DNA from 4 places in the Bradyrhizobium sp. USDA 3240 genome. Region 3 is predicted to be linked to each of the others. Evidence: predicted binding sites of a transcription regulator. Region 3 holds the regulator's gene; each other region holds the start of a gene.
The links. Region 3 encodes PhoB, which activates phosphate uptake and scavenging genes when phosphate is short. Its sites were predicted from a motif close to TGTCATNNANCTGTCAT; they were not measured.
Positions count from the first base shown of each region.

Region 1: a site for PhoB is predicted at 5,831-5,847, ahead of ACVIGA_RS39240 (DUF47 domain-containing protein). Genes of this name have one in related genera too.
Region 2: a site for PhoB is predicted at 4,558-4,574, ahead of ACVIGA_RS29560 (esterase-like activity of phytase family protein). Genes of this name have one in related genera too.
Region 4: a site for PhoB is predicted at 5,720-5,736, ahead of phnC (phosphonate ABC transporter ATP-binding protein). Genes of this name have one in related genera too.

Region 1 covers NZ_JBSSGD010000002.1:8,228,597-8,235,773, forward strand. The annotation lists gene ACVIGA_RS39205 (hypothetical protein) at 1-144, opposite strand, end outside; gene ACVIGA_RS39210 (PAS domain-containing protein) at 148-750, opposite strand; gene ACVIGA_RS39215 (ABC transporter ATP-binding protein) at 1,091-1,846, shown strand; gene ACVIGA_RS39220 (ABC transporter ATP-binding protein) at 1,839-2,582, shown strand; gene ACVIGA_RS39225 (ABC transporter substrate-binding protein) at 2,623-3,843, shown strand; gene ACVIGA_RS39230 (branched-chain amino acid ABC transporter permease) at 3,908-4,771, shown strand; gene ACVIGA_RS39235 (branched-chain amino acid ABC transporter permease) at 4,773-5,741, shown strand; gene ACVIGA_RS39240 (DUF47 domain-containing protein) at 5,887-6,531, shown strand; gene ACVIGA_RS39245 (anion permease) at 6,546-7,177, shown strand, end outside.
Region 2 covers NZ_JBSSGD010000002.1:6,119,198-6,126,374, forward strand. The annotation lists gene ACVIGA_RS29540 (mucoidy inhibitor MuiA family protein) at 1-1,535, shown strand, start outside; partial or broken gene ACVIGA_RS29545 (enoyl-CoA hydratase-related protein) at 1,619-1,768, shown strand; gene ACVIGA_RS29550 (enoyl-CoA hydratase-related protein) at 1,815-2,453, shown strand; gene ACVIGA_RS29555 (hypothetical protein) at 2,473-2,937, opposite strand; gene ACVIGA_RS29560 (esterase-like activity of phytase family protein) at 3,158-4,510, opposite strand; gene ACVIGA_RS29565 (heme ABC transporter ATP-binding protein) at 4,619-5,422, opposite strand; gene ACVIGA_RS29570 (FecCD family ABC transporter permease) at 5,419-6,519, opposite strand; gene ACVIGA_RS29575 (heme/hemin ABC transporter substrate-binding protein) at 6,516-7,177, opposite strand, start outside.
Region 3 covers NZ_JBSSGD010000002.1:3,504,873-3,512,049, forward strand. The annotation lists gene ACVIGA_RS17310 (IS110 family transposase) at 1-131, opposite strand, end outside; partial or broken gene ACVIGA_RS17315 (IS30 family transposase) at 418-1,407, shown strand; gene phoB (phosphate regulon transcriptional regulator PhoB) at 1,462-2,172, opposite strand; gene phoU (phosphate signaling complex protein PhoU) at 2,303-3,019, opposite strand; gene pstB (phosphate ABC transporter ATP-binding protein PstB) at 3,031-3,849, opposite strand; gene pstA (phosphate ABC transporter permease PstA) at 3,846-4,691, opposite strand; gene pstC (phosphate ABC transporter permease subunit PstC) at 4,696-5,685, opposite strand; gene pstS (phosphate ABC transporter substrate-binding protein PstS) at 5,914-6,924, opposite strand; gene ACVIGA_RS17350 (ATP-binding protein) at 7,060-7,177, opposite strand, start outside.
Region 4 covers NZ_JBSSGD010000002.1:6,671,211-6,678,387, forward strand. The annotation lists gene ACVIGA_RS32285 (M20/M25/M40 family metallo-hydrolase) at 1-574, shown strand, start outside; gene ACVIGA_RS32290 (aspartate dehydrogenase) at 574-1,392, shown strand; gene pncA (bifunctional nicotinamidase/pyrazinamidase) at 1,392-2,012, shown strand; gene hemC (hydroxymethylbilane synthase) at 2,115-3,086, shown strand; gene ACVIGA_RS32305 (DUF1045 domain-containing protein) at 3,096-3,785, opposite strand; gene ACVIGA_RS32310 (alpha-D-ribose 1-methylphosphonate 5-triphosphate diphosphatase) at 3,806-4,978, opposite strand; gene ACVIGA_RS32315 (chloramphenicol acetyltransferase) at 4,975-5,640, opposite strand; gene phnC (phosphonate ABC transporter ATP-binding protein) at 5,851-6,666, shown strand; gene phnD (phosphonate ABC transporter substrate-binding protein) at 6,743-7,177, shown strand, end outside.

The DNA of each region.
Region 1 (7,177 bases), 4.7 Mb from region 3:
CCGCTCGTCGGCGGTGCCGTCGGTGTGGAAATCGCACAGCAGGGGCAGGGTGTCCGGCATGCGCAGCGCGCGCAGCCAGGCGTTCAGCAGCACCCGCTGCGTGATCGATTTGACCACCGATGGATCGGCGCTTCTGAATGGCATGAGCTAGCCGAACTCGAGCACATCCGCGGGCGGGATGCGGCCGGGGGCACGGTGGAACAGGTCGCGGTCGATGATCGCGCACAGCTTGAAGTTCGGCAGCGTCTCGTTGCCGCGCATCAGATTGCGGATCTCGAAACTGCCGTTGTCGCTGATCGTCTTCAGCGAGGCGACAAGATGCGTGACGGCACCGCCGTCCGAGAACGGCAGCAGCAGTCGTTCATAGGCCACGACGTGACCGTAGATGTCGTCGATATCGGTGATGGTGTAGGCGGGCAGCCGCCGCGCGATGCATTCATGGTAGACCGGCATCACGAGCGGTGCGAGCCGCGGTCCGAGATAGTCGTCGAGCAGGCGGCCCTTGCCGCTGTGTCCGTAGGCGGTGGCCATCCGCGTGCCGTCGCTCTCGATCGTCAGTTGCGGCGGCTGCGCTGCCGCGTCGACGGTGAAGAACACGGTGTCCGGCAGATCTTCCTCGATCCGCTCCGGCTGAAATTCATCGATCCGCGGGATGGTCTGGCCACGGGCATAAAGTCGCAGCCACGTGTTGAGAAAATCACGTTGCCGGATCGACTTGATGACCGAGGAATTGGCGCTCTCGAAATGCAAGGCTCTGGCCGCCCTTAATACAATGGCGAGAGCGTCGGCGAGAAGCGGAAATATTCTATGAAAAGGAAAGTCAGGAGCAAAACAGCCTTAATGACGGCTTTCCGAGGCGCAAAGCGCGCTCGAAGGCCATTCGACTAAGGATCAACCGGAACTGGTCGTGCCAATACTGCACTGCACAGCTTTCCACCTTGCGTAACCGCCACAGATGACGGCATATTCCGGCCCGGAGGCGACAGGCCCCCGGACGGTTTCCAAGACGTACGGACAACCTGTCGAACATGAAAAAGAGCTGGCCACGCGGGCGACGGGCTTCGCGGCGATGGCGTATGGGGGAATCTATTTGGCCGATGAGTTCATTCTCGAAACCAGCGGATTGACCAAGGAATTCGCGGGTTTCTTTGCCGTTCGCGACGTTGCGCTGAAGGTGCGTCGCGGCAGCATCCATGCGTTGATCGGGCCGAACGGCGCCGGCAAGACCACCTGTTTCAATCTGCTGACCAAATTCCTGAAGCCGACGGGCGGGCAGATTCGCTACAAGGGCCAGGACATCACCGCGATGCCGCCGGCCGACGTGGCGCGGCTCGGGCTGGTCCGCTCGTTCCAGATTTCGGCGGTATTTCCGCATCTGACCGCGCTCGAAAACGTGCGCGTGGCGCTGCAGCGCCAGCACGGTGCGTCATTCGATTTCTGGCGCTCGAAGACCGTGCTCGACCGCTTCAATTCGCGCGCCCATGAACTGCTGAACGACGTCGGCTTGAGCGAATTCGCCAACACCCCGGCGGTCGAGATGCCGTACGGCCGCAAGCGCGCACTTGAAATTGCAACGACGCTCGCGCTCGACCCCGAGATGATGCTGCTCGACGAACCGATGGCCGGCATGGGCCACGAGGACATCGACAAGATCGCGGCGCTGATCAAGCGGATCTCCGCCAAATACACCATCCTGATGGTCGAACATAACCTCTCGGTGGTGGCCAACCTCTCCGACATCATCACCGTGCTGACGCGCGGGCAGGTGCTCGCGGAGGGCAACTACGCCGACCTCTCCAAGGACGAGCGCGTGAAGGAAGCCTATCTGGGAGCGGGTCATGGCTGAGGCAAAACTGGCGGAGAGGCCCGTGGCTGCGGCCGGCACCGAGGTGCTGACGGTGGGCGACCTGCAGGCCTGGTACGGCGAATCCCACATTCTTCACGGCATCAATTTCAACGTGAGGGCCGGCGAGGTGGTGACGCTGCTCGGCCGCAACGGCGCCGGCAAGACCACGACCTTGAAGTCGATCATGGGCGTCATCAACAAGCGCTCCGGCTCGATCCGTTTCGACAACAAGGAGATCATCCGCGCCACCTCCGACCGCATCGCGCGGCTCGGCATCGCGTTCTGCCCCGAGGAGCGCGGCATCTTCTCGAGCCTCGACGTGCGCGAGAATCTGCTGCTGCCGCCGGTGGTGCGTCCGGGCGGCCTGCCGCTCGACCAGATCTTCACGCTGTTTCCCAACCTGAAGGAGCGGCTCAACAGCCAGGGCACCAAGCTCTCGGGCGGCGAGCAGCAGATGCTGGCGATTGCGCGCATCCTGCGCACCGGCGCGCGCTTCCTGATGCTGGACGAGCCCACCGAAGGGTTGGCGCCGGTCATCATTCAGCAGATCGGGCACACCATTGCGCGCCTGAAGTCGCAGGGATTCACTATCCTGTTGGTCGAACAGAATTTCCGCTTCGCCTCGACCGTTGCCGACCGCTACTACATCGTCGAGCACGGCAAGGTGATCGACGGCTTCGCGAATTCGGAGCTGTCGGCCAACATGGACAAGCTGCATACCTATCTCGGCGTCTGAAGTCGCCCGAGCCAGAAAATTTAGGACGAGGGAATACCCGATGAAGAATACGATTTCTGCGCTGCTGCTCGGCACCGCGATGGTGCTCTCCGTTGCAAGTGTCGCCTCCGCTGACGACAAGATCGTCAAGATCGGCGTGTTGTCCGATCAGTCCGGCCTCTATGCCGACCTCGCGGGCCCCGGCTCGACGCTGGCGGCGCAAATGGCGATCGAGGATTCCGGCCTCAAGGCCAAGGGCTGGACCATCGACCTGATCTCCGGCGATCACCAGAACAAGCCCGATATCGGCACCACCATCGCGCGCCAGTGGTTCGACGTCGACAAGGTCGACACCATCGTCGACGTGCCGAATTCCGGCGTCGCGCTCGCGGTCAACAACGTCGTCAAGGAAAAGAACGGCGTCTACATCAATTCGGGCGCCGCGACCTCTGACCTCACCAATGCGCAGTGCACGCCGAACACGGTGCACTGGACCTACGACACCTACATGCTGGCGCACGCCACCGGCCAGGCGCTGGTGAAGGCGGGCGGGGACACCTGGTTCTTCCTGACCGCGGACTACGCGTTCGGCGCGGCGCTGGAGCGCGACACCACCGCCGTCATCACCGCCAATGGCGGCAAGGTGGTCGGCGGCGTCAAGCATCCGCTCAACACCGCGGACTTCTCCTCGTTCCTGCTGCAAGCGCAGGCCTCCAAGGCCAAGATCATCGGTCTCGCCAATGCCGGCGGCGACACCACAAACTCGATCAAGCAGGCTGCCGAGTTCGGCATCGTCAAGGGCGGCCAGAAGCTCGCGGCGCTGCTGCTGTTCCTCACCGACGTCAAGGCGATCGGGCTCGAGACAGCGCAGGGCCTCAACTTCACCGAGACGTTCTACTGGGACCTCAACGACAAGACCCGCGCGTTCTCGAAGCGCTTCTCGGAGAAGATGAAGAGCGGCGCTCCCCCGACCATGGTGCAGGCCGGCGTCTATGCGGGCCTGCTGCATTACTTCAAGGCGCTGGAAGCGCTCGGTGGCAATCCGCATGACGGCGCCAAGGTGGTCGCGAAGATGAAGACCATCCCGACCGACGATCCGTTGTTCGGCAAGGGCGAGGTCGAGGCCAATGGCCGCGTCACCCACGACGCCTATCTGTTCGAAGTGAAGAAGCCTTCGGAGTCCAAGGGACCGTGGGACTTCTACAAACTGGTCGGCACCGTGCCGGGCAACCAGGCCTTCACGCCGCTCGACAAGAGCACCTGTGCGCTCCTGAAGAAGTAACGATCATGCCCGCCGGCCATGGGCGTGGTCGGCGGGCTTCATCTATCCAGCGAAAGCTCATTCGATGCAGGCTCTCTACGCACAGCTTCTGGTGGGACTGATCAACGGCTCGTTCTACGCGCTGCTCAGTCTGGGGCTCGCCGTCATCTTCGGCATGCTCAACATCATCAATTTCGCGCACGGCGCGCTCTACATGATGGGCGCCTTCGTGGCGTATTTCCTGCTCAACCTGGGCGGCATCAACTACTGGTGGGCGCTGCTCATCGCACCCGTCATCGTCGGCATCTTCGGCATGATCCTCGAGCGGACCATGCTGCAATGGCTCGCCGGCCTCGACCATCTCTATGGGCTGCTGCTGACCTTCGGCATCGCGCTGATCGTGCAGGGCGTGTTCCAGAACTATTTCGGCTCCTCGGGCCTGCCTTACTCGATCCCGGATCAGCTCAAGGGCGGCGTCAATCTCGGCTTCATGTTCCTGCCGATCTATCGCGGCTGGGTCGTGATCTTCTCGCTGGTGGTGTGCCTTGCCACCTGGTTCCTGATCGAGAAGACGCAGCTCGGTGCTTACTTGCGCGCGGCCACCGAGAACCCGACGCTGGTGCGGGCCTTCGGCATCAACGTGCCGCGCATGATCACGCTGACCTACGGGCTCGGCGTCGGTCTTGCCGCGCTCGCCGGCGTGCTGTCGGCGCCGATCAACCAGGTCCGCCCGCTGATGGGCGCCGATCTCATCATCGTGGTGTTCGCGGTGGTCGTGATCGGCGGCATGGGCTCGATCATGGGCTCGATCATCACCGGCTTCGCGCTCGGCGTGATCGAGGGATTGACCAAGTATTTTTATCCCGAGGCCTCCAACACCGTGGTGTTTGTCCTGATGGTGGTGGTGTTGCTGGTGAAGCCAACGGGACTGACGGGACGGGCGGCCTGATATGTCAGCATTGACCGACGATACACTTCCGGTGACGCCGCGCGCGATGCGCGACGAGATGATCGTATTCGCCGTGATGGCGGCGCTGCTGGCGGTGGTGCCGTTCACGGGGATCTATCCCTTCTTCGTGATGCAGGCGCTGTGCTTTGCGCTGCTGGCCTGCGCCTTCAACTTGCTGATCGGCTATGGCGGCCTGCTGTCGTTCGGCCACGCCATGTTCCTCGGCACCGCCGGCTACGTCTCGGCGCATGCGCTGAAGGTGTGGGGGCTGCCGCCGGAGCTCGGCATCGTGGCCGGCACCGCCGCGGCGGCCTTGCTCGGCCTCGTTACCGGCTTCATCTCGATCAAGCGGCAAGGCATCTATTTCTCGATGATCACGCTGGCGCTGTCGCAGCTGCTTTACTTCCTCTATCTGCAGGCGCCGTTCACCCATGGTGAAGACGGCATTCAGGGCATCCCGCAGGGCCATTTGTTCGGGATCTTCGACCTGTCGAAGCCGACGGTGCTCTACTACGTCGTGCTGGCCGGATTCCTCGGCGGCTTCCTGCTGATCTACCGCACCATCAACTCGCCGTTCGGCGAGGTGCTGAAGGCGATCCGGGAGAACGAGCCGCGCGCGATCTCGCTCGGCTACAAGACCGACCAGTACAAGATGCTGGCCTACATCCTGTCGGGCACACTGGCGGGTTTTGCCGGCTCGCTGAAGGTGTTCGTGGCGCAGAATGCCTCGCTCACCGACGTGCACTGGTCGATGTCCGGCGAAATCGTGCTGATGACGCTGGTCGGCGGCCTCGGCACCATCTTCGGCCCGGTGGTCGGCGCATTCGTGATCATCGCCATGCAGCAATATCTCGCCGGTTTCGGCCAGTGGGTGACGGTGATCCAGGGCGTGATCTTCGTGGCCTGCGTGCTGCTGTTCCGGCGCGGCCTGGTCGGCGAACTGGCCCATCTGCTGCGGCGGTCGCTGTAGGGCAGGGCACGGCATTTTCGGCCGACTTTAGCGGTGGACGACCGCCCATTGGGGCGGTCGGTCGGGGTATTTTCCCAGGCAGATGCTCTATGACAGTTCCGTGACAGTCGCTAAAAGGGCTGTCCCGGAACGATGGAATAGAGACATGCTGCGCTGGTTTCGCGCCTTTCTGCCCAAGGAAGAGCGGTTCTTCGAGCTGTTCGCCCGACACGCCCAGACCTCGGTAAAATGCGCTCTGGCGCTGCAGGACATGCTGAAGGGCGGCGAGGAGACCCCGGTCTTCTGCCAGCGCGTCAACCAGTTCGAGAACGACGCCGATAGCGTTACCCGCGAGGTCCTGACCGCGGTTCGCCGCACCTTCATCACCCCGTTCGACCGCGGCGACATCAAGAACCTGATCACCGCGATGGACGACGCGGTCGACCAGATGCAGGCGACCGCCAAGGCCGTCATGCTGTTCGAGGTGCGCGAGTTCGAGCCGCCGATGCGCGAGATGGGCGGCCTGATCGTCGAATGCGCCAATCTGGTCATCCGCGCGCTGCCTCTGTTGCAGGCGATCGGCCAGAACGTCTCGATGCTGACCCAGATCACCGAGGAGCTGACCAAGCTCGAGGGCCGGGTCGACGATCTCCAGGATATCGGGCTCAAGGAATTGTTCCTGAAGCACCGCAACGCCAACGCGATGGACTTCATCGTCGGCGCGGAGATCTACGATCACCTAGAGAAGGTGGCCGACCGCTTCGACGACGTCGCCAACGAGATCAACTCCATCGTCATCGAGCAAGTGTAAGTCGGGGACATCACGTGGACACCACGCTCGGTCTTCCGGTCCTGACCATCCTGATCGCGGTCGCGCTGCTGTTCGACTTCCTGAACGGCCTGCACGATGCCGCGAACTCGATCGCGACCATCGTCTCGACCCGCGTGCTGCGGCCGCAATATGCGGTGTTCTGGGCGGCATTCTTCAACTTCGTCGCCTTCGCGGTGTTTGGCCTGCACGTCGCCAACACCATCGGCACCGGGATCATCGACCCGTCGGTGGTGGACGCCACCGTGATCTTCGCCGCATTGGTCGGCGCGATCGTTTGGAACGTGATCACCTGGGCGCTCGGCATTCCCTCGTCGAGCTCGCACGCGCTGATCGGCGGCCTGGTCGGCGCCGGCATGGCGAAGGCGGGCATCTCGGCGGCGGTGTGGGGCGGGCTCACCAAGACCTTGCTCGCCATCGTGCTGTCGCCGCTGGTCGGCTTCCTGCTGGCGCTGGTGCTGGTTGCGATCGTGTCCTGGCTCTCGGTGCGCTCGACGCCATTCGCCGTCGATCGCGCCTTCCGGATCCTGCAATTCGCCTCGGCGTCGCTCTATTCGCTCGGCCATGGCGGCAACGACGCGCAGAAGACCATGGGCATCATCGCCGTGCTGCTCTACTCGCAGGGCCA
Region 2 (7,177 bases), 2.6 Mb from region 3:
CCCGCGTCATCACGCTGGATCTGCCCGCCGGCGACAACACCCTCATCGCCAAGGATTTCCCGATGGCGCTCGACACGGGCTCGCTGCGGGTGGAAGGCGAGGCTGGCGCCAAGCTCACGATCGGGGCCATCGACGCGCGGCATCCGCACCCGGTGTCGCCGGCCAACCTGCCCGAGATCGACAAGCGGATCGAGGCGCTGCGAGACCAGCGCGAGGATCTGCAAGGCATGATCACCTCGGCCGAGGCGCGGCGCAAATTCGCCGAACATTTCGCCGAGGCCGCGCCGGTCGGGATCGGCGAGAAGGGCGAGGCGCGTCCGGTCAGCGAGTGGCGCGCCGCGTTCTCGGCGGTCGGCGACGAGGTCGCGACCGCCGACAATGCGATCCGCGACGCCGCACGCAAGCAGCGCGACATCGATCGCGAGATCGTGCGGCTTGAAGCGGAGCGCGCCGCCAAGCCGCCGAGCAAGCTCGAGGTGCGGATCGAGCTGGCCTCCGCCGCTGCCACCCGCGCGACGCTGCGGGTGACCTATGCGGTGCGCAACGCGCGCTGGACGCCGCTCTACGACGCCCGTCTCGATACCGGGACCAAGGACCGCAAGCCGGCGATCGAGCTGGTGCGCCGCGCCGAGATCACCCAGACCACCGGCGAGGACTGGTCGAACGTCGCGCTCGTCGTCTCCACCGTCCGCGTCGCGCGCGGCGGCAACGCGCCCGATCTCCATTCGCTGATCGTGCAGTACCCACAGCCGCCGCGGCCGGCCATGGCCGGCAAGCTGCTTGACAGCGTGCAACAGCGATCCGCGCTTGCGCCCGCTCCGACGGCCGCCGCGCTCGAGGAATTCCGCCTTGGCGCAGGAACGGCCCTTGACGAGCAACAGGCAACCCCCGAGATCGGCGCCTTCCAGGCCACCTTCAAGATTCCCGGCCGCGTCAGCGTCACCGCCAATGAGGGCGCCAAGAGCCTGCGCATCTCGACGGCCATGATCACTCCCGATCTCGCCATCCGCGCCGTCCCGGTGATCGATCCGACCGCGTTCCTGGAGGCGAGCTTCGTGCAGGCCGACGACGCGCCGCTGCTGCCGGGGCTGGTCGCAATCTACCGCGACGGCATCTTTGTCGGCCGCAGCCGGATGGCGACCGCCGCCAAGGACGAGACCGTGCGGCTCGGCTTTGGTGCCGACGACAAGGTCAAGATCGAGCGCGCGGTGGTGAAGCGCAACGAAGGCTCCGCCGGCCTGATCGTGACCACGTCGAAGACCGACGAGCGCGCCTTCAAGACCACGGTGCGCAACGGCCACGACTTCCCCGTCAAGGTCGCGATCCAGGACCAGCTTCCGGTCAGCGAGAACGACGATATCGTGGTCGAGATGCTGTCGTCGTCGACGCCTGCGACGACGACCAACTTGCGCGACAAGCGCGGGGTGCTGGAATGGGCGTTCGAGGCCAAGGCTGGCGAAGTCCGTGACATCAATTTCGCCTGGCGGATGCGTTGGCCGAAAGACAAGGGCGTCGTGATGGTGCCGGCGGGCTGATCTGCACCGGTAGCCGATGACATCCCTCCCGATCTCGGGCAACACTTTGCCAAAGGCAAAAAGGCCTGAGATCGGGAGGATTCATGAGCTACGAGCACATCATCGTCGATGATCCGCGACCGCGCGTCCGCCGCATCACACTGAACCGGCCCGAGAAGCGCAACGCGCTGAACAACCGGCTGCGCGGCGAGATCTTCGAGGTGCTGGAGCAGGCCGACCGCGATCCCGACATTTCGATCTCGATCCTGCGTGGCGCGGGTCCGTGCTTCTCGGCGGGTTATGATCTCCGCCGACAACCGCGTCGACCAGCCCTATCATTCGGCATCCGGCCCCGGCCAGTGGTCGCGCCATGTCGTCGAAGGCTGGTTCTCGATCTGGGATCTCGCCAAGCCCGTGATCGCGCAGGTGCACGGTTATTGCCTCGCCGGCGGCACCGAGCTCGCGACCGCCTGCGACGTGGTCTATGTCGCCGACGATGCCCAGATCGGCTATCCGCCGGTGCGGCTGATGAGCCCGCCCGATATGCAGTATCACCCCTGGCTGGTCGGCATGCGCCGCGCCATGGAATTGATGCTGACGGGCGATGCGATGTCCGGCCGCGAGGCCGCCGAGTGGGGCTATGCGACCCGCTCGTTCCCGCTCGCCGAGCTCGAGGCGAAGACGCTGGATTTCGCCGAGCGCGCCGCGAAGGTGCCGGTCGAGCTGCAGCAGCTCAACAAGCGCTCAGTGCATCGCGCGATGGAGATCATGGGCGCCCGCGCCGCGATGCGCGCCGGCACCGAAATCCAGGCGCTGGCCTTCACGACCGAGGCGAGCAAGGCCTACATGGCCGGCTTCCGCCGCGACGGCGCCAGCGTCAAAGCCCAGCTCGACCAGCGCGACACCACGTTCGGGGATTACCGGACCAGGAAGGAATGATGGCTTTTGCGAATGCGGGCTAGAAGCCCGCGTCCTCCTCCAGCCATTGCTGATTGTCCCAGCGCGCGCGGCGGCCGACGACATATTCGCGAACATCGTCCATGAAGCGCACTTTGCTGGTGAGTGCTCCGATGAAAGCCGCCAGCGCCGCGATCCAGGGCCACAGATGCATCAGCAACGTGGCGGGTATTTGGTTGGCGAACCCCGCCTGCAGCGCGCCGGTGACCAGGTAAGCCAGCACGCCCCACGCAACGGCCAGTATCGTCGCCACGATCTCATAGCTGTTTTGGTGAAATCTCACCAACCGTCGCATCAGGCATAGGTAGGCAACGTGGACGATCGCGCCGAGAAGCAATGCGGCCAGTCCAGGCGGAAGGCCCCAGCTCTGGTCCCAGCTCAAATACGCAACGAAGCCGGCGGCGATCAACGCCTCGATGTAGGTCAGGCTGGATTTTTCTCGCATGATTTGCCCCAGGCGATTCACGTATCCGCCGAGGCTATCATCATTGAGCGCTTCGGTAGAAGGGCAATTGCAGAACAACCTTTGGAATGGGCTGGCTTCCGCAAATTCGCTGTCATGCCCCGCCTTGAGCGGGGCATCCAGTACGCCGCGGCTTGTCCGTTGAACTCGAACGCCTCTGGAATACTGGGTCGCCCGGTCGAGCCGGGCGACGACGCTGTTGTGTGTGACGCGAGCAGCCGCCTCACTTCGCCTTCAGGAAGTCACCGACTTCGAGCAGCACGAACTCGTCGTCATCGGCCTTGTTCGGATCGCGGCTCGAGGAGAACGGCAGGTTGTTGTCGTTGCCGACGATGATGTGGGTCTCGTCGACCCGATCGACGTTCTCGATGGTGAAGAACGGGAAGGTGTAGACGCCGTCGCTGAGCGGCTTGCGGGCCTTCTTGTTCGGGTCGCGGATCTTCATCAGGTCGATATAGGCGATCTTGCGTACCGGCTTGCCGACATTGGCGTCGGACAGCTCGATCTTGTAGACGCGCTTGAACTTGGCGAGGTCAGGGAAGCAGTTCTCGCCGCGCTGGCCTTGCGGGCAGGCCTTGTCGGCGGTGCCTTCGCCATTGTCGCGCTCGATCACGAGGCCATGGCTTGGATTGATCATGTTGAAGTCGCCGATCGCATTGCCGTTCTGCTCGAACACATATTGCCAGTGGCGACCGGTGAACTTCTCCGCCGCGACGTCGAATTCGAGGATGCGGGAGGCTTCCTTGCCGTCGACCTTCTCCCAGTCCTTCTTGTCGGCATCCCACAACGGCCCTTCGAGCAGGCCGTAGAGGAACTTGCCGTCCTTGGAGGAGGCAAAGCCCTCATAGCCCTTGGAGCGGCGCAGATTGACGTTGGTGTAGGTGGCACCGGGCGCGCCAGGCGACTGCACGGCCCAGTGATCCGGCGAGCGCACCGGCTTGCCGTCGGCGACCGTCTCGAACACGGCGAGGATCTTGCCGGTCTTGTCGGCCTTGAGGATGTAGGGCCCGAACTCGTCGCCGATCCAGAAAATGTCGTTGATGATCTGGAAGCCTTCGGTGTCGAAGTCGGCGCCGGTGAGGTAGCGCTTGGCGGTGTCCTCATGCACGATGCGGAACGGCACCTTCTTGTCGGGGTCGTGCAGGAACACGGTCTCCTGGCGTTCGATCTTGCCGTTCGCCCAATCCATCTTGTAGCGGTTCAGGTACAGCATCGAGTCCGCCGAGTTGTAGCGCGCGCCCATGCCGTTGTCGGTGATCACCCAGAACGAGCCGTCGGGCATCGCCTTGATGCCGGAATGGCCCTGCAGCGGCTGGCCCTTGAACGGCAGCGACACGCCGGTCGGCCGCTCGTAGGACTTGCCCATCACGGTGCCGATGGCGTCGACGCGCTTGCCGGTGGTGTATTTGCCCGACGTCTTCAAATCGTTCGGGGCGTCAGTGGGGGCGTCGATGAAGCTCTCTGCCGGCATCACGGCGTGTCCTGCCAGCGTCGCCGGGAATTCGCCCTCGCTCTGCGCGAACGCCGATGTGGTGAGCAGGATCGAGGCGACGGAGCAGAGCAGTGACAGGCGCATGGTTGATCTCCCAAAGGACAAACGATGCGGTGTTCTCCGAGCCGCCTGTTACAGCCGGCTGACAGTTTTGTGAATCCGCGGTGTTGCGACGGGATAAGCCTTGCGGCGTTACGTCGCCTTGCCCGCCGGCCGCATCGTCTGCGGCAGCAGGAACGGCACGCCACCCCCGGTGTAGCCGATGGTGGCGTCGATCTCGAAGATCTGCCTCAGCGTGTCGGTCTGCATCGCGGCGGCGCGGTCGCCGTCGACGGCAAGTCGGCCGCGATGCAGCAGCAGGATGCGGTCGGCGAACCGCATCGCGAGGTTGAGATCATGCAGGATCGCGATCACGGCGGTGCCGCGCGCGGCGCGCCGCCGGGCGGTCTCGACCAGGTCGATCTGATGCCGCAAATCGAGGCTCGAGGTCGGCTCGTCCAGCAGCAACAGCCCCGGCCCATGCAGCGCCTCGCCGCAGGCGAGTTGCACCAGCACGCGCGCGAAATGCGCGCGCTGCTGCTCGCCACCGGACAGCGTCGGCAATTGCCTGAAACGGAAATGCGCCAGCCCGACCTCGTCCAGCGCGGCAGTGACCAGCGCCCGCGTCACCGCGCGCGGGCTCTCGCCGGCGCCCATGCTGACGATTTCCTCGACGGTGAACGGGAAGGTGACGTTGACGTGCTGCGACAGCATCGCACGGTGCTGCGCCAGCTCGCGCGGACCGTAGGCATTGAGGTCGCGCTGCCTGAGCCGGATCGTTCCGCGCGACGGACGGAGATCGCCCGACAGCATCCGCAGCAAGGTCGATTTACCGGCGCCGTTGGGGCCGACGATCGCAACCATCTCGCCGGCGCCGATCTGCAGCGAGACCGCATCGACCAGCGTGGCACCGCCGATCGTCATCGATGCCGACTGCGTCGCCAGCAGCGCGCTCACAGTGACACCAGGGAGCGCTGGCGCAGCAGCATGGCAAGGAAGAACGGCGCCCCGATCGCTGCGGTCAGGATGCCGATCGGCATTTCCGCGGGGGCCACGATGGTGCGTGCCACTGTGTCGGCGCCGACCAGCAGGATGGCGCCGAGCAACGCGGAGGCCGGCAACAGCAGGCGATGCCCGGGTCCGATCACCAGCCGCAGCAGATGCGGCACCACGATGCCGACGAAACCAACCACACCGCAGACCGAAACCGCGACCCCGGTCATCGCCGACACCAGCACGATCGAGATCCGCTTCAGCCGTTCGACGTCGACGCCGCTGTGGAACGCCTCGGCCTCGCCGAGCACCAGCACGTCGAGCCCGCGCGCGATCGAGAGGCAGGCGATCAGGGCCGCGGCCAGCACCGGTGCCAGCGCCGTGAGCTTGCTCCAGGTCGCGCCGCTCAGCGAACCCAGCATCCAGAAGGTGATGTCGCGCAGCTGGCGGTCGTCGGCGACGAAGACCAGGAGCCCGATGCCGGCATTGGCGATCGCGGCAATCGCGAGCCCGGCCAGCAGGAAGATCGCAATCGAGGTCCGGCCGCCGCGGCTCGCAATGCCATAAAGCACGATGGTCGTGATCAGCGACCCGGCGAACGCCGCGATCGGCAGCAATTGATGTTGCAGGAAGCGCAGGCTCTCGCCGAGATGGCTGTCGGTGAACACGATCGCCACTGCGGCGGCAAACGCGCCGCCGGAAGAGACGCCGACCAGCGCGGGATCGGCGAGGGGGTTGCGGAACAGGCCCTGCATGATGGCGCCGGAGACGCCGAGCAGAGCGCCGACCATCGCAGCCGCTGCGATCCGCGGGATCCGGATCGACCACAGCACGAGCTGGTCGCGCGCGAGCAGCGGGCTGGCCGCGCTGTCGGCCCATAGCCCGAGCGCGGCGGGAAGCCGTGCCACTGGGATACCCGCGGCACCGACCGTCAGGGCGACGAGGGCGGCCCCCGCGAGCGCCGCAAGCAGGCAGAGCAGGGTGAGCGTCGCCGCCGGCCGTAGCGAAATGCCGGCGCGCCGTTGTTTCGCACGCGCGGAGCGTTCGGCCAGCACGCTCATTGCCGGCAATTCGCGGTCAGCGCCGCCGGTTTGAAGGTTGCGGCCTCCGGCGCCAGCGCCGGATAGAGCTTGACAGAGAGGTCACGCGCCGCGGCCGCGGTGCGCGGTCCGAAGCCGAGCAGATAAAGCCCCTCCATCGCGATGAAGGCCTTGTTGGCCGCAACCGGCGTCAGTGCGAAAGCCGGATGGGTGAACACGGCCTCCGACGTCAGCGAGTCCTTGCCGCGATCGATCGACAGCACGACGTCGGGTTTGGCGGCCACGATGGCCTCGTCGTTGACCGGCTTGTAGCCGTCGTAACCGTCGATCGCGTTGACGCCGCCGGCGAGCTTGATGATCTCGTCCGCGGCGGTCTTGTGGCCCGCGGCCAACGCCCGGCCGTTCAAGAACGACATCACGAACATCACGCGCACCGGCATTGTGACCTTGGCGCGCAAGGTGCGTAGTTGCGCGAGGTCGCTCTCCACCGCTGTGGCGAGGCAGGCGGCGCGCGGATCGGCGCCCATGGCATGGCCCACAAGTTTGATCTTCTCGACCAGCCCGGCCTCAGAGAACGTCTCGGGCACCAGCACCAGCGGCACCTTGGCCGCCTCCAGCACGTCCATGGTCTCCTTCGGCCCGGAGCCCTGCACCGCAAGCACCAGCGATGGATGCAGGC
Region 3 (7,177 bases):
CAACGCGCCACCTGCTGTGTGATGGCCTGTGTCGCGTTGGCAATGCGCCTCGGCACGCCGTCAGCCTCATCAAAGATATCGAGGTGTTTTTTGGAGATGTCGATTCCGACGTAACGAAGAGCTATGATCACGGTGCCTGTCCCTGTGATGCGAGGTCTGTTGGCGCAGCCTCGTGCAACTGTTCAGGTTTGTAGATGGAACGGGCGGGAGACCGAGCCGGCTCACGGCGTCAAGCGCCAAGGACCCAACGGCTTCCCGCCCACCCCATCATGACAGACTTCCAAGACACAGGGACCCATAACCACGAATGGGTGTTGTTAGAAAGCCGTCTAGCCGCGTGCCGATTGCGACGGCCGCGGCGTATGGGTCCCCTGAGTTCACAAACGAAGTGCAACACTTCCTTGAGGAGGTGTTGCCATGGGGCGGACTTACAAGCAGCTCTCTCTGGACGACCGATGCGAGATTGCCTGTCTATCGGCCAATGGCAGCTCGGTCCGGCAAATCGCGGCAGCTCTGGATCGCTCGCCATCAACAATCTCTCGGGAACTGAGCCGTAATCGGAGCGTTCAGGCTGGCTACAAGCCAAATTATGCCCAGCAACAGATGCGAGCGCGGCGCTGGACGGGCGGACGCCTCGAACGGGAGCCCGTCCTGCGCCGCGCGGTGTTGCAACGCCTTCGCCGAGGTTGGTCGCCGGAGCAGATCGCCGGCCGGCTGGCCCGCGAGTGCGGGCACAAGGTGATCTCCCACGAGACCATCTACCGCTTCATCTATGGCCAACTCAGGCGCACCACGAACTTCAACTGGCGACGCTACCTGCCGCGCGCCAAGAGCAAGCGCGGCCTCCGCGGCAAGCGAGGCGGCAGCCCCGCAAGCTTCATCGAAGGCCGTGTTTCCCTGGCAAATCGGCCCCTTGAGGTTGCCGACCGTAGCGTCGCCGGGCATTGGGAGGCCGATTTGATGATGTTCTCGAAGTACGGTCAGGCCGTGCTGACCGTGCATGAGCGCACCTCTCGCCTGCTGCTCGGCATCCGCCTTGCCAGCAAGGTTGCGCGCGGTGTCGCACGCCATCTCGTCCGCTTCTTCGCTGCCCTTCCACAAGAGCTGCGCCAGACCGTCACCTTCGACAACGGCACCGAGTTTGCCGGTCACCTGGCGCTACATCGCCTCTCGATCGAGACCTTCTTCTGCGATCCCCACGCGCCCTGGCAGAAGGGTGGTATCGAGAACGCCATCGGCAGGATGCGCCGCTTCATCCCTCGCAAAACGGATCTCGTAACCCTCTCGACCGCCAGATTCCGCCAGTTCATCGCCACCTACAACAACACCCCACGCAAATCCCTTGACTACCGCACGCCTGCGGAGTCCTTTGCCGATCAAGTGTTGCACTTCGAGTGTGAATCCACCTCCCGGCTTTCGCCGGGACGACGGCGTGTTGCGGTCTATGATCACTGCACAGCCTTACGGCTGCGGCTCGGCCTTCGCGAAGCGGTCGTCGAGCGCGTAGCCGGCACCGCGCACGGTGCGGATCGGATCCTGCTCGCGGCCCGGATTGAGCAGCTTGCGCAGGCGGCCGATATGCACGTCGACGGTACGCTCATCGATGTAGATGTCGCGGCCCCAGACGCTGTCGAGCAGCTGTTCGCGGCTGAACACGCGGCCGGGATGCTCGAGGAAGAATTCGAGCAGCCGGTACTCGGTCGGACCGAGATCGATCGGACGTCCCGAGCGCGCCACGCGGCGCTTTTCGCGGTCGAGCTCGATGTCGCCATAGGTCAGCACGGTCGCAAGCCGTTCCGGGCTCGCACGGCGCAGCAGGCCCTTCACCCGCGCCAGCAGTTCCGGCACCGAGAACGGCTTGACGATGTAGTCGTCGGCGCCGGTGGCAAGCCCGCGCACGCGCTCGCTCTCCTCGCCGCGCGCGGTCAGCATGATGATCGGAAGCTGCTTGGTCTCGGGCCGCGCCCGCAGGCGGCGGCACAGCTCGATGCCGGACAGGCCCGGCAGCATCCAGTCCAGTACCACGAGGTCGGGAACGCGCTCCTTCAGGCGGGTGTCGGCATCGTCGCCGCGCCCCACCGTCTCGACATCGTAGCCTTCCGCATCGAGGTTGTAGCGCAACAGTGTCGTCAGCGCTTCCTCGTCTTCGACTACCAGAATGCGTGCGCTCATCGGTTTAAGTTCTCTCTCTGTGATGATCCGTTGCCCAGACGCAAACCGAAACGCTTACTTTCCTGAGCACAACCCCCGCGGAAACGACTTGTCGTGAAGACAATCCGGCTCCGCGCCTGCGGATCATGTCCTAGGTACCCGGCACCGTGGTGGCAAAGTTGGTCATGTCGCCCTTCGGGCGCTTGTCGGTGATCTGCTGGCCCTCGATCATGTAGAACACCGTCTCGGCGATGTTGGTGGCGTGATCGCCGATCCGCTCGATGTTCTTGGCGCAGAACATCAGATGGATACAGAACGAGATGTTGCGCGGATCCTCCATCATGTAGGTCAAGAGCTCGCGGAACAGCGAGGTGCAGATCGCATCGACCTCCTCGTCGCCCTTCCAGACGTTCATCGCCGCCGGCAGATCGTGCGCGGCATAGGCGTCGAGCACCGACTTGACCTGCGACAGCACGAGGTCGGTCATGTGCTCCAGGCCGCGGATCAGCTTCAGCGGCTGGAAATCGCTCTCCAGCGCCGCGACGCGCTTGCCCATGTTCTTGGCGAGGTCGCCGATCCGCTCGAGGTCGGTGGCGACGCGCATCGCGCTGACGATTTCGCGCAGGTCGATTGCCATCGGCTGGCGGCGGGCGATCGTCAGCACCGCGCGCTCTTCGATGACGCGTTGCAGATTGTCGATTTCGATGTCGGCGGCGACCACGCGCTTGCCGAGCGCGACGTCGCGACGGATCAGCGCGTCGACCGACTCGGTGATCATCCGCTCGACGAGGCCGCCCATCTCGGCGACCAGGCGAGTCAACTCCTGCAGGTCGCTGTCGAATGCCTTGGCGGTATGTTCAGAAGCCATCTTGTATCTCCTCAGCCGAACCGGCCGGTGATGTAATCCTGAGTCCGTCGATCGCTCGGCGAGGTGAATATCTTGTTGGTGTCGTCGAACTCGATCAGCTCGCCGAGATACATGAAGGCGGTCTTGTCGGAGACGCGCGCCGCCTGCTGCATATTGTGGGTGACGATCGCGATCGTGTAGTCCTCTGAGAGTTCCTGGATCAGCTCCTCGACCTTGGCGGTCGAGATCGGATCGAGCGCCGAGCACGGCTCGTCGAACAGGATCACCTCGGGCCGCACCGCCACGGTGCGCGCGATGCACAGGCGCTGCTGCTGGCCGCCGGAGAGCGACAGGCCGGAGGCGTTCAGCTTGTCCTTGACCTCGTTCCACAGCGCGCCGCCGCGCAGCGCCTTCTCGACCCGATCGTCCATCTCGGACTTCGAGATCTTCTCGTAGAGGCGGATGCCGAAGGCGATGTTCTCGTAGATCGTCATCGGGAACGGCGTCGGCTTCTGGAAAACCATACCGACCCGCGCGCGCAGCAAATTGAGGTCGAGCTTGGGATCGAGAATATTGGTCTGGTCCAGCATCAGCTGGCCGACCGCGCGCTGGCCCGGATAAAGGTCGTACATCCGGTTGAAGATCCGCAGCAGGGTCGACTTGCCGCAGCCCGACGGGCCGATGAACGCCGTGACGCGGTTGGTGCCGAGCGTCAGGTTGATGTTCTTCAGCGCGTGGTGCTCGCCGTAATAGAAGTTGAGGTTGCGCACCGTGACTTTCGGCGGCGCTTCCGGCAGCGGAACCTGGGGAACGTGGCTCGCGACGGTCGTGGAGACGGAAAGCTCGGTCATTTTGTGGCCCTTTCGGCACCAAGGATACGCGCGCCGATATTCAGCGCGAGCACAGTGAAGGTGATGAGCAGCGCACCGCTCCACGCCAGCTCTTTCCAGTAGGCGTAGGGGCTCTGCACGAAGTTGTTGATGGTCACCGGCAGGTTGGCCATCGTCTTGGTCAAATCCCAGCTGAAGAACTGGTTCGACAGCGCGGTGAACAGCAGCGGCGCGGTTTCACCGGCAACGCGGGCGGTCGCCAGCAGCACGCCGGTGATCAAGCCGCTACGCGCAGCACGATAAGCGATCCGCTTGATCACCAGCGAACGCGGCAGGCCGAGCGCGGAGGCCGCCTCGCGCAGCGGATTGGGCACCAGCAGCAGCATGTCCTCGGTGGTGCGCACCACGACCGGGATCACGATCACGGCGAGCGCGAGCGCACCCGCAATCGCCGAGAAGCCGCGCATCGGCATCACCACCGCACCATAGATAAACAGGCCTATGATGATCGAGGGCGCGCTGAGCAGGATGTCGTTGATGAAGCGGATCACCGAGGTGAGCTTGTCGTGCTTGCCGTATTCGGCGAGGTAGGTGCCGGCGAACAGGCCGAGCGGCGCGCCGATGCCGACGCCGATCACGGTCATGATGACCGAGCCGACGATGGCGTTGAGAAGGCCGCCGTCGGTCGAACCGGGCGGCGGCGTGTTCTGGGTGAACAGCTGCACGCTGAGGCCGGCAAGGCCGTTGTAAAGCAGCGTGAACAGGATCAGCGCCAGCCAGGTGACGCCGAACAGCGCCGCGCCGACACAGAGTGCGCGAATGACGATGTCGTTGCGGCGGCGGGATTTGTAGATCGGGTTCATGGCGCTATTTCCCCGCCTTCTTTTCAAGCCGCATCAGCATCAACCGGGCGCCGGCGAGCACGAAGAAGGTCAGCACGAACAGCAAGAGGCCGAGCAGGATCAGGCCGGACTGGTGCAAGCCGTCGCTCTCGGCGAATTCGCTGGCGATCGCCGCCGAGATCGTGGTGCCCGGCGCGAAGATCGACGACGAGATGCGGAACGAGTTGCCGATGATGAAGGTCACCGCCATGGTCTCGCCGAGTGCGCGGCCGAGCGCCAGCATGATGCCGCCGATCACCCCGACGCGGGTGTAGGGGATCACGACGTTGCGGACGACTTCCCAGGTGGTGCAGCCGATGCCGTAGGCGGCTTCCTTCAGGACCGGCGGCACGGTCTTGAACACGTCGACCGAGATCGCGGTGATGAAGGGCAGCACCATGATCGCGAGGATCAGCGCGGCGTTGAACAGGCTGAGATAGGACGGTGGCCCTGCGAACACCGCGCCCAGCACCGGGACGCCCTCGAAGATCCTGATCATGAAAGGCTGGAACGTGTTGGCCAGGAACGGGCCCAGCACGAAGAAGCCCCACATGCCGTAGATGATCGAGGGGATGCCGGCGAGCAGCTCGATGGCGATGCCGATCGGACGGCGCAGCATTTGCGGGCAGAGTTCAGTGAGGAACACGGCGATGCCGATGCCGACCGGAATGGCGATCATCATCGCGATGACGGACGTGATCAACGTGCCGTAGATCGGGCCGAGCGCGCCGAGCACCGGCGGATCGGCCGAGGGCGCCCAGCGCTGCGTCCAGAGGAAGGCGAAGCCGTATTCCTTCATCGCCGGCCAGGCGCCGGCGATCAGCGACAGGATGATGCCGCCGAGGATCAACAGAACCGAAATCGCCGAGATCCGGGTGATCCAATAGAACGCGAGATCACCGAGCTTGAAGGCGCTGAGGGCCTTGGCGCGATCGTAAGGTCCCGCGGCTTCCATCACATCGCTCTGAACAGCCATGTCTGCCACGCCAATCCCCTCATTACTATGTGAAAGCTACGCAAACCGCTACGCCCCGAAGCGATCTTCACTGACGCATTTGGCCAGGCGTCGTTCCGGCTTGCGCCACCCGGGCGCGACCCCCGGCCCCGCCCCGCGTTTCTTGCCGCGTTGATGGAGCCCGGGTCTCAATCGGTCGACCTGTGCCGCCCTTGGGAGGCGGCACAGGCCGTTTTCGAAACGTCGGACTTAGCTCTTGATGTCCGAGGACCAGGTCTTCTCGATCAGCTTGACGACCGATTCCGGCATCGGGATGTAGTCGAGCTCTTCGGCCGCCTTGCCACCCTTCTCGAAGGCGTACTTGAAGAACTTGATCGCTTCCTGCGAGGACGCCTTGTCGGTCGAGTCCTTGTGCATCAGGATGAAGGTCGCCGCGGTGATCGGCCAGGAGGCTTCGCCCGGCTGGTCGGTCAGGATCACGTAGTAGCCGGGAGCCTTGGCCCAGTCGGCATTCGACGCAGCAGCCTGGAAGGCGGCGATGGTCGGCTGCACGGTCTTGCCGGCCTTGTTGACCAGCGCGGTGTAGGTCAGCTTGTTCTGCTTGGCATAGGCGTATTCGACATAGCCGATCGCGTTCTTGGTCTGGCTGATGTTGCCGGCAACGCCTTCGTTGCCCTTGGCGCCGACGCCGACCGGCCACTCGACCGCGGTGCCGGAACCGACCTTGGACTTCCAGTCGGCGTTCGACTTGGAGAGGTAGTCGGTGAAGTTGAAGGTGGTGCCCGAACCGTCCGAACGGCGCACGACGGTGATCGCGTCGGCCGGCAGGGTCAGCTTCGGATTGAGCTTGGCGATCGCCGCGTCATTCCACTTGGTGATCTTGCCGAGATAGATGTCGCCGAGCACTTCGCCGGAGAGCACGAGATCGCCCGACTTGATGCCTTCGACGTTCACGACCGGAACGATCGCGCCCATCACCATCGGCCACTGGACGAGGCCGTCCTTCTCGAGCTGCTCGGCCTTGAGCGGCGCGTCGGTGGCGCCGAAAGTCACGGTCTTGGCCTGGATCTGCTTGATGCCGGCGCCGGAACCGATCGACTGATAGTTCAGGCCATTGCCGGTGTCCTTTTTGTAGGCATCAGCCCACTTCGAATAGATCGGGAACGGAAACGTCGCGCCCGCGCCGGTAATATCGGCAGCGAAGGCCGACGTCGAAGCGGCGATCATGCCGGCAGCGACGATTGCTTTGATGAAATTCATGGGGTCGTCTCCATTTGTGAGCGAAGCGCCGCATGCGCCCGATAGCGCTCACGCCGGTCCATCTAGGAGCGGTCGGTGCTGCTTTTACGAAGGTTGGATGACAGTTCGATGACAGCTCTAAGCGGCTGAAAACGCTTAACTTTGTGTCGGTAACGGGGTCTTCGGCCGAGGAAAACAGGCGGTAAAAGTCGCGCCATTCTTCGGCACGCTCTCGATCAAGAGACGCCCGCGATGACGGTTAAGAATATGTTTC
Region 4 (7,177 bases), 3.2 Mb from region 3:
GGTCGACAAGTCGCACGCCGACGATATCAAGGCGATCCTGGCGCCGCAGCCTGACCCGGCGGCGCTGGCGCGATTGTCGGAGAATCCCGGCTACAACGCGCAGCTCCGCACCACCTGCGTCGCGACCATGCTGGAGGGCGGCCACGCCATCAATGCGCTGCCGCAGCTGGCAACCGCCAAGGTGAACTGCCGGATCCTGCCCGGCGAGCCGGTCGAAGGCGTTCAGGCGACGATCGAGCGCGTGCTCGCCGACAAGCAGATCGAGGTGACCCCGACCGGCAAGGCCGTGCTGAGCCCGCCATCGCCATTGAACGAAGAGATCATGGGATCGGTCGAGAAGTTGTCCAAGGAGTTCTGGCCGAATGCCGAAATCGTCCCCGTGATGAGCACGGGCGCCACCGACGGCAGCTATCTGCGCAATGCCGGGATTCCGACCTACGGCCATTCCGGACTGGGATCCGATGTCGATGACAACCGGGCTCACGGCAAGGACGAGCGCGTGCTCGTCAAGTCGTTCTACGAGGGCGAGGAGTACCTCTATCGCCTGGTCAAGATGCTCGCCGGCGGGAAATGATGGCTGACAGCAAGACAAAGATGCGCGTTGCGGTCGCCGGCCTCGGCGCGATCGGCACCGATGTCGTCAAGGCGCTCGATCAAGGCATCGAGGGCCTGACCTTGGTTGCGGTGTCCGCGAACAGCCCGGACAAGCACCGCGGCTGGATCGAAGGGCTCAAGTCTGCGCCGAAGCTGGTGCCGATCGAGCAGTTGGCTGAGGTCGCCGACATCGTGGTCGAGTGCGCGCCGAGCAGGCTGGTGCGCTCGATCGTGGCGCCGGTGGTCGAGCGCGGCAAGACCGCGGTCGTGCTCAGCGTCGGCGCGCTGTTGCAGAACGAGGACCTGGTCGACCTCGCGAAGGCGCATGGCGGCCAGATCATCGTGCCGACCGGCGCGCTGATCGGGCTCGATGCCGTGACCGCGGCCGCGGTCGGGACCATCCATTCGGCAAGGCTGGTGTCGCGCAAGCCGATCGCAGGCCTCGTCGGGGCGCCGCATCTGGTCGAGAACAACATCCAAATCGAAGGCATCACCGAGCCGCTGTGCATCTTCGAGGGCAGCGCGCGCGACGCCGCAAAGGGCTTTCCGGCCAATATCAACGTCGCGGTGGCGCTGTCGCTGGCCGGCATCGGCCCCGACCGCACAAGGGTCGAGATCTGGGCGGATCCGACGGTGACGCGCAACGTCCACCGCATCGAGGTCGATTCCGATTCAGCGCGGTTCTCGATGATGATCGAGAACATCCCCTCGGAGAATCCGAAGACCGGCCGCATCACGGCGCTGTCGGTGATCGCCTGCCTGCGCAAGCTGCGCGCGTCGTTGCGGATCGGGACGTGATGAAGATCGGGCCCGACGACCTCTTGCTGATCATCGACGTGCAGAACGATTTCTGCCCCGGCGGCGCGCTGGCGGTCGCCGACGGCGCTGCCGTCGTGCCGGTGGTCAACCGGCTTGCGGCGCGCTTCGACCATGTCGTGCTGACCCAGGACTGGCATCCGGCGGGCCACGGCTCGTTTGCGACCTCGCATCCGGGCGCGACGGCGTTCTCTTCGATCACCATGCCGTATGGGCCGCAGACGTTGTGGCCGGATCATTGCATCCAGGGCACGGCCGGCGCCGCGTTTCATCCCGAGCTCGTAACCGACCGGGCCGAGCTCGTGGTCCGCAAGGGGTTCCGCGGCGCGATCGACTCGTATTCGGCGTTCTTCGAGAACGACCGGATAACCCCGACGGGGCTCGCCGGCTATCTGCGCGAGCGCGGCCTCAGGCGCGTCGTGATGGCCGGGCTCGCCACGGATTTCTGCGTGCAGTATTCGGCGCTCGATGCGCGGCGGCTCGGCTTCGAGACCACGGTCGTGCTGTCGGGCTGCCGTGCCATCGATCTCGGCGGCTCGCTTGCCTCTGCCACCGCGGCGATGCGCGAGGCCGGTGTCTCGCTTGTTGAGGAGATCCCCTGAACGCGGCCAAGCCAGGGCAAAAACCATTGTTTTGACTGACCTTTTGTTCTAATCCCCAGCCGTTGATGATCACGCAGCGGAGCTTTCGTGTCGGGACAGGTTTTGCGGATAGGGACGCGCAAGAGCGCGATGGCGCTGGCGCAGACGGACGAGGTCGCGCGGCTGCTGCGCGCCTCGGCGCCGGACCTTACCGTCGACATCGTCAAGTTCGAGACCCGCGGCGACCAGGACCAGACCAGCAAGCTGTTGCGTCACGGCGGCAAGGGCGGCGCCTTCGTCGCCGAGATCCGCGAAGCCATGCGATCGGGCACGCTACAGGCGGCGATGCATTCGCTCAAGGACGTGCCGGGCAATGAGGAAACGCCGGGTCTCGTCCTCGCGGCGATGCTGGCGCGCGATGCCGCCAATGACAGCCTCGTGCTGCGGCCAGGCCTGACGCTGGATGCGTTTCGCGCCGCGCGCGGCAAGGGCTTCATGATCGGCACCAACGCCGTGCGCCGCGCCGCCTATCTGCGGAGGCTGTTTCCGGAGGCGACGGTCATTCATTTCCGCGGCGCTGCCGACACGCGAATTGCAAAACTCGATCGCGGTGCCAAGCAGCGGCTGCCGGATGGCGGCGATGTGGGGCCGGCGGATGCGCTGGTGATGGCGCGTTCCGGCCTGGAGCGCATCGGCATGACCGCGCGCATCGCGCATGATTTCTCCGTCGACGAGATGCTGCCGGCGGTTGGCCAGGGCATCGTCGCGGTCGAATGCGTCGAGACCGATTGGGCGACGCGGGCGCGGCTTGCTGGTATCGACAATGCGCAGTCGCGGCTTGCCGCCGAGGCCGAGCGCGAGGTGCTATGGGTGTTGAACGGCCACTGCAACTCGCCGATCGCCGGCCACGCCACGCTCGCTGGAAACGAGCTGACGCTGCGTGCCTCCGTGCTCGACGAGGCCGGTGCCGGCTTCATCGAGGTGACGCGTTGCGGACCGGCGGACCGGCCGCGCGAGCTGGGCCGCGCCGTCGGCATGGAGCTGCTCGCGAAGGGCGCCGCCGAGATCATCGCCCGGACCCGGGTGGACGAGTAGCGTCCGCCGTTACGCGCGCAACGGCCAGCTTCCGATGATGCGGAAACGGGATGCGCCGTCGGCTTGCTTGAACAGCGCGATCCGGTCAACGGCGAGCGTCGCAAGGTCGATCGCCGCGAACCGCTCGCGCAGCCGCGCCACGATCGGGCCGCGCCGCTCGTCGCTCAGCCGTCCGGTCAGGGTCATGTGGAAGCGGAATTCCTCCATGACGTAAGGATAGCCCCAGCGGTCGAGATAGTCGCGCTGCCGCTCCGTGAGCCGTTCGGGCTTGCGGCGCGCGCGATCTTGCGGCGTCAGCGGCGCACGGAACGCGTCGAATTCGGTGACGCAATCGGCGGCGAACTGTTGCAGATCATCCGAGCGGCGCGCCGGGATCACGGCGATGAAGCCGCTGATGGCATCGACTACAGGTTCGATCACCGGAATGCGCCGCGCGCGGCCGGCGAAGGCGGCGCAGGCGTCGAGCAGCTCGGACTCGTTCCGGCCATCGGCGAGCGCGGTCGGCGCCTTCAGCGTGGCGTGAAAACCGTACTTGCGCGGGTCTTCCGTCACCTCGCGCCAGTCGGGCGCAACGCCATCGGGAAACGGCAGGTCGTCGCCCGACACGGCATCGTAGCCGAGCAGCGTCGAGCCGAAGCGGTGCAGGACGCTGTCGGGTGACGGCGCATAATAGATCGCGTAGCGCGGAGTGTTGGCCATGGCGGCAGAACAGGTCCTGACTATGCTGCCGCAACCGTCTTGCGCGGTGCGAGCGAATGAACGAGGCAGCTCGCATCGGCCAGATGCACCAGCCGTCCGGCTGCGATCACGGCGACGATGCGCGGCCGCAGCGGCACCTTGTCGTCGACGACGATGATGTCGGCGCGGCGGCCCGCAGCGAGCATGCCGCGATCGGCAAGCCCCGCCGCGCGTGCCGGCGCCGACGAAATCAGGTCCCAGGCTTTGGTGAGCGGCAGGATGCCATCGGCGGCGAGGCGGAACGCGGCGAGCAGTTGTGCCGGATAATAGTAGTCCGACGCCAGCACCGAGCAGAGGCCCTGTGCGATCATGTCGGATGCCTTGGTCCAGCCGGTGTGGCTGCCGCCGCGCACCACATTGGGCGCGCCGAATATGATGAAGTCGCCGGCGGCGGCGGCATCGCGCGCGGTCTCCTCATTGACCGGGAATTCAGCGATCGTGGCGCCGAGCGCGCGAAACTCCTGGCGCATCGCCGGGCTGTTGTCGTCATGCGAGAGCATGCGAATGTTGGCCGCGCGTGCAGCCGCAGACAGCCGCGCGATCGAGGCCGGCACCTCGGGACGGCGCGCCACGATCCGATCGAGCATGTCGTTGACGGCTTCGATGGAGAGCCCGGTGCGTTCGGCGAGCTGGTTGCGCTTCTTCGGCTTGACGTTGCTGTGGTCGTTGAATGCGAACAGGTCGATGCGGCCTTCGCTGAGCCATTGAATGATCTCGGCCTCGGCCTCGAGATTGTGGGTCTCGTGGCGCAGATGGAAGCGGGTATCGGCGGCGAGCTGTGGCCGCAGCGCCTCGATCGCATCGAGCAGCTTGCGTGCATTCTCCGCGCTGCGTAGACCGGGCTCCCACGACCAGGTCGTACCATGGAACACGGTGGTGATGCCGTTGGCGATCGCCTGCCGGTCGCTGTCGATTAGCGCGACGTCGGTCGGGAAATCGACGCTGGGGCGCGGCATCATCTGCCGCTCGAACGCGTCGCCGTGCAGATCGATGATGCCGGGCAGCACCAAGAGGCCGCCGGCATTGATGTGGAGCGCCGCGCGGCCCTGTTCGGCGTCGAGCGCGCCAATGTCGCGGCCTGAGGTCCGCAGCGAGGTCTCGACCAACGCACCGTCAACCAGCGTGCGTCCGCCTTCAATGAAAATGTCCGTCACCTTACGGCGCTCCATTGCTTGTTCTGTGATTGGGATACGGCCTCGGCCTCATACTTGTCGAGGAATTCCTCGACCGCGAGCTTGCGGAAGTCGGGCAGGACACGACGAAGTGTTTCGTGATCCCAGTCCCACCACGCGAGCGCTGTGAGGCGATCCGCTGTTGTCTCGGAGAAGCGCCGCTTGACCGGACGCGCCGGATTACCGGCAACGATGGTGTAGGCGGGCACATCCTTGGTCACGATCGCGCCGGCGGCAACCACGGCGCCGGTTCCGACGTTGCGGCCCGGCAGCAGGATCGCGCCATGACCGATCCAGACGTCATGGCCGATATGCACGCGATGCGCACGTCGCCAGTTGAAGAAGTCGGTGTCGTCGCTCTCTCCGGGAAAATAGGCGCTGGCGCGGTAGGTGAAATGTGCCTGGGTCGCGCGATGCATCGGGTGGTTGCCGGGATTGATGCGGGTCATCGCCGCGATCGAGCAGAATTTTCCGATCGAGGTGTAGGTGATCTGGCTGTCGTTCACGACGTAGGAATAGTCATCCATGCTGACTTCAAGCAGGATCGTGCGTGCGCCGACCTCGGTATATTTGGCGAGCTTGCTCTCGCGCACCGACGCAGTCGGGTCGATCGTCGGCACAACCGAGAGTGTTTTTCCGGCCATCGGGGCCTCCGCAAATCTTGTAAATCTTTGCCTTCCGGGGAGATGCGCGCTCGTCATCGGGATGCTTGATGACAACATCATGACGCTGCGATGACGTCAAACGAACGACAAGGGAGGGGTGTGGACGATCGCCGCACTGCAACGCCACGTCACATAACTGTCAAGCACCGGGGATAGCGATGGCCCAACACGACGCGGTTGGAGCATTGCATGCTGGTGGTGGAAGGTTTGACGTGCCGGTTCGGCACAAAAGCCGCAGTCGATAACGCATCCTTTTCGATCGCGCCGGGCAGCTTTGTCGGCGTGATCGGCCGCTCCGGTGCCGGCAAGTCGACGTTGCTGCGGATGATCAACCGTCTCGCCGATCCGACCTCCGGCCGTATCCTGTTTGAAGGCACCGATGTCACCGCGCTGCGCGGCAAGGCGCTGCGGCAGTGGCGAGCGCGCTCGGCGATGATCTTCCAGCAGTTCAATCTCGTCGGCCGTCTCGACGTGCTGACCAATGTGCTGATGGGCCGGCTTGCCCAGATCCCGTCATGGCGTTCGCTGGCGCAGGTCTGGCCGGAGCAGGACAGGGCGCTCGCGCTGTCCGCGCTCGATCAGTTCGACATCGCCCAGCTCGCGGCGCAGCGCGCCGATCAGCTCTCCGGCGGCCAGCAGCAGCGAGTCGCGATTGCTCGCGCGCTGGTGCAGGAGCCGGACATCATTCTTGCCGACGAGCCGATCGCCTCGCTCGATCCGCGCAACACCAAGATCGTGATGGATGCGCTGCTGCGCATCAACAAGCATTTCGGCATCACGGTGCTCTGCAACCTTCATTCGCTCGATCTGGCGCGAACCTATTGCGACCGCCTGATCGGCATGGCGGCAGGACGCGTGGTGTTCGACGGCGCGCCCGTAGCGCTGACCGACCATATCGCCCGCGAGCTCTATGACCTCGAGGCCAATGACGTCATGGGCGGCGCGCCAATGCCCGCGCCGGACGGCGCGACCGTTCCGGCGCTCGGCACCGCTGCCGCAGCCTGAGCGGCGCGCATCTTCCAATCTGCGAGGCCGGGCGTCTTGCCCGGCCAACAGGTGTAACTACAAAAGAGGGGTAGTCATGTTCACTCGTCGCATCATTCTGGCCGGCGCCGCCGCACTGGCGTTCACGGGCTCGGCATTCGCGCAGGACTGGAAAGCAAAATATCCCGAGCTCACCTTCGCGGTGGTGCCGGCCGAGAACGCCTCCGGCGTCACCGAGCGCTGGACGCCGTTCGTGGCCTATCTGTCGAAGGAACTCGGCGTGAAGGTCACGCTTCGCATTGCCAACGACTACGCGGCCGTCATCGAGGGTCAGCGCGCCGGCAACATCCAGATCGCCAGCTACGGCTCGGCCTCGTTCGCGCGGGCCCGCTTGACCGGCGTCAAGACCGATGCCTTCGCCAACGACATCAACGCTGACGGTTCGACCGGCTATTACTCTGTATTCTTCGTCAAGGCGTCGAGCCCGTACAAGAGCGTCGACGATCTGAAGGGCAAGAACCTCGGCCTGGTC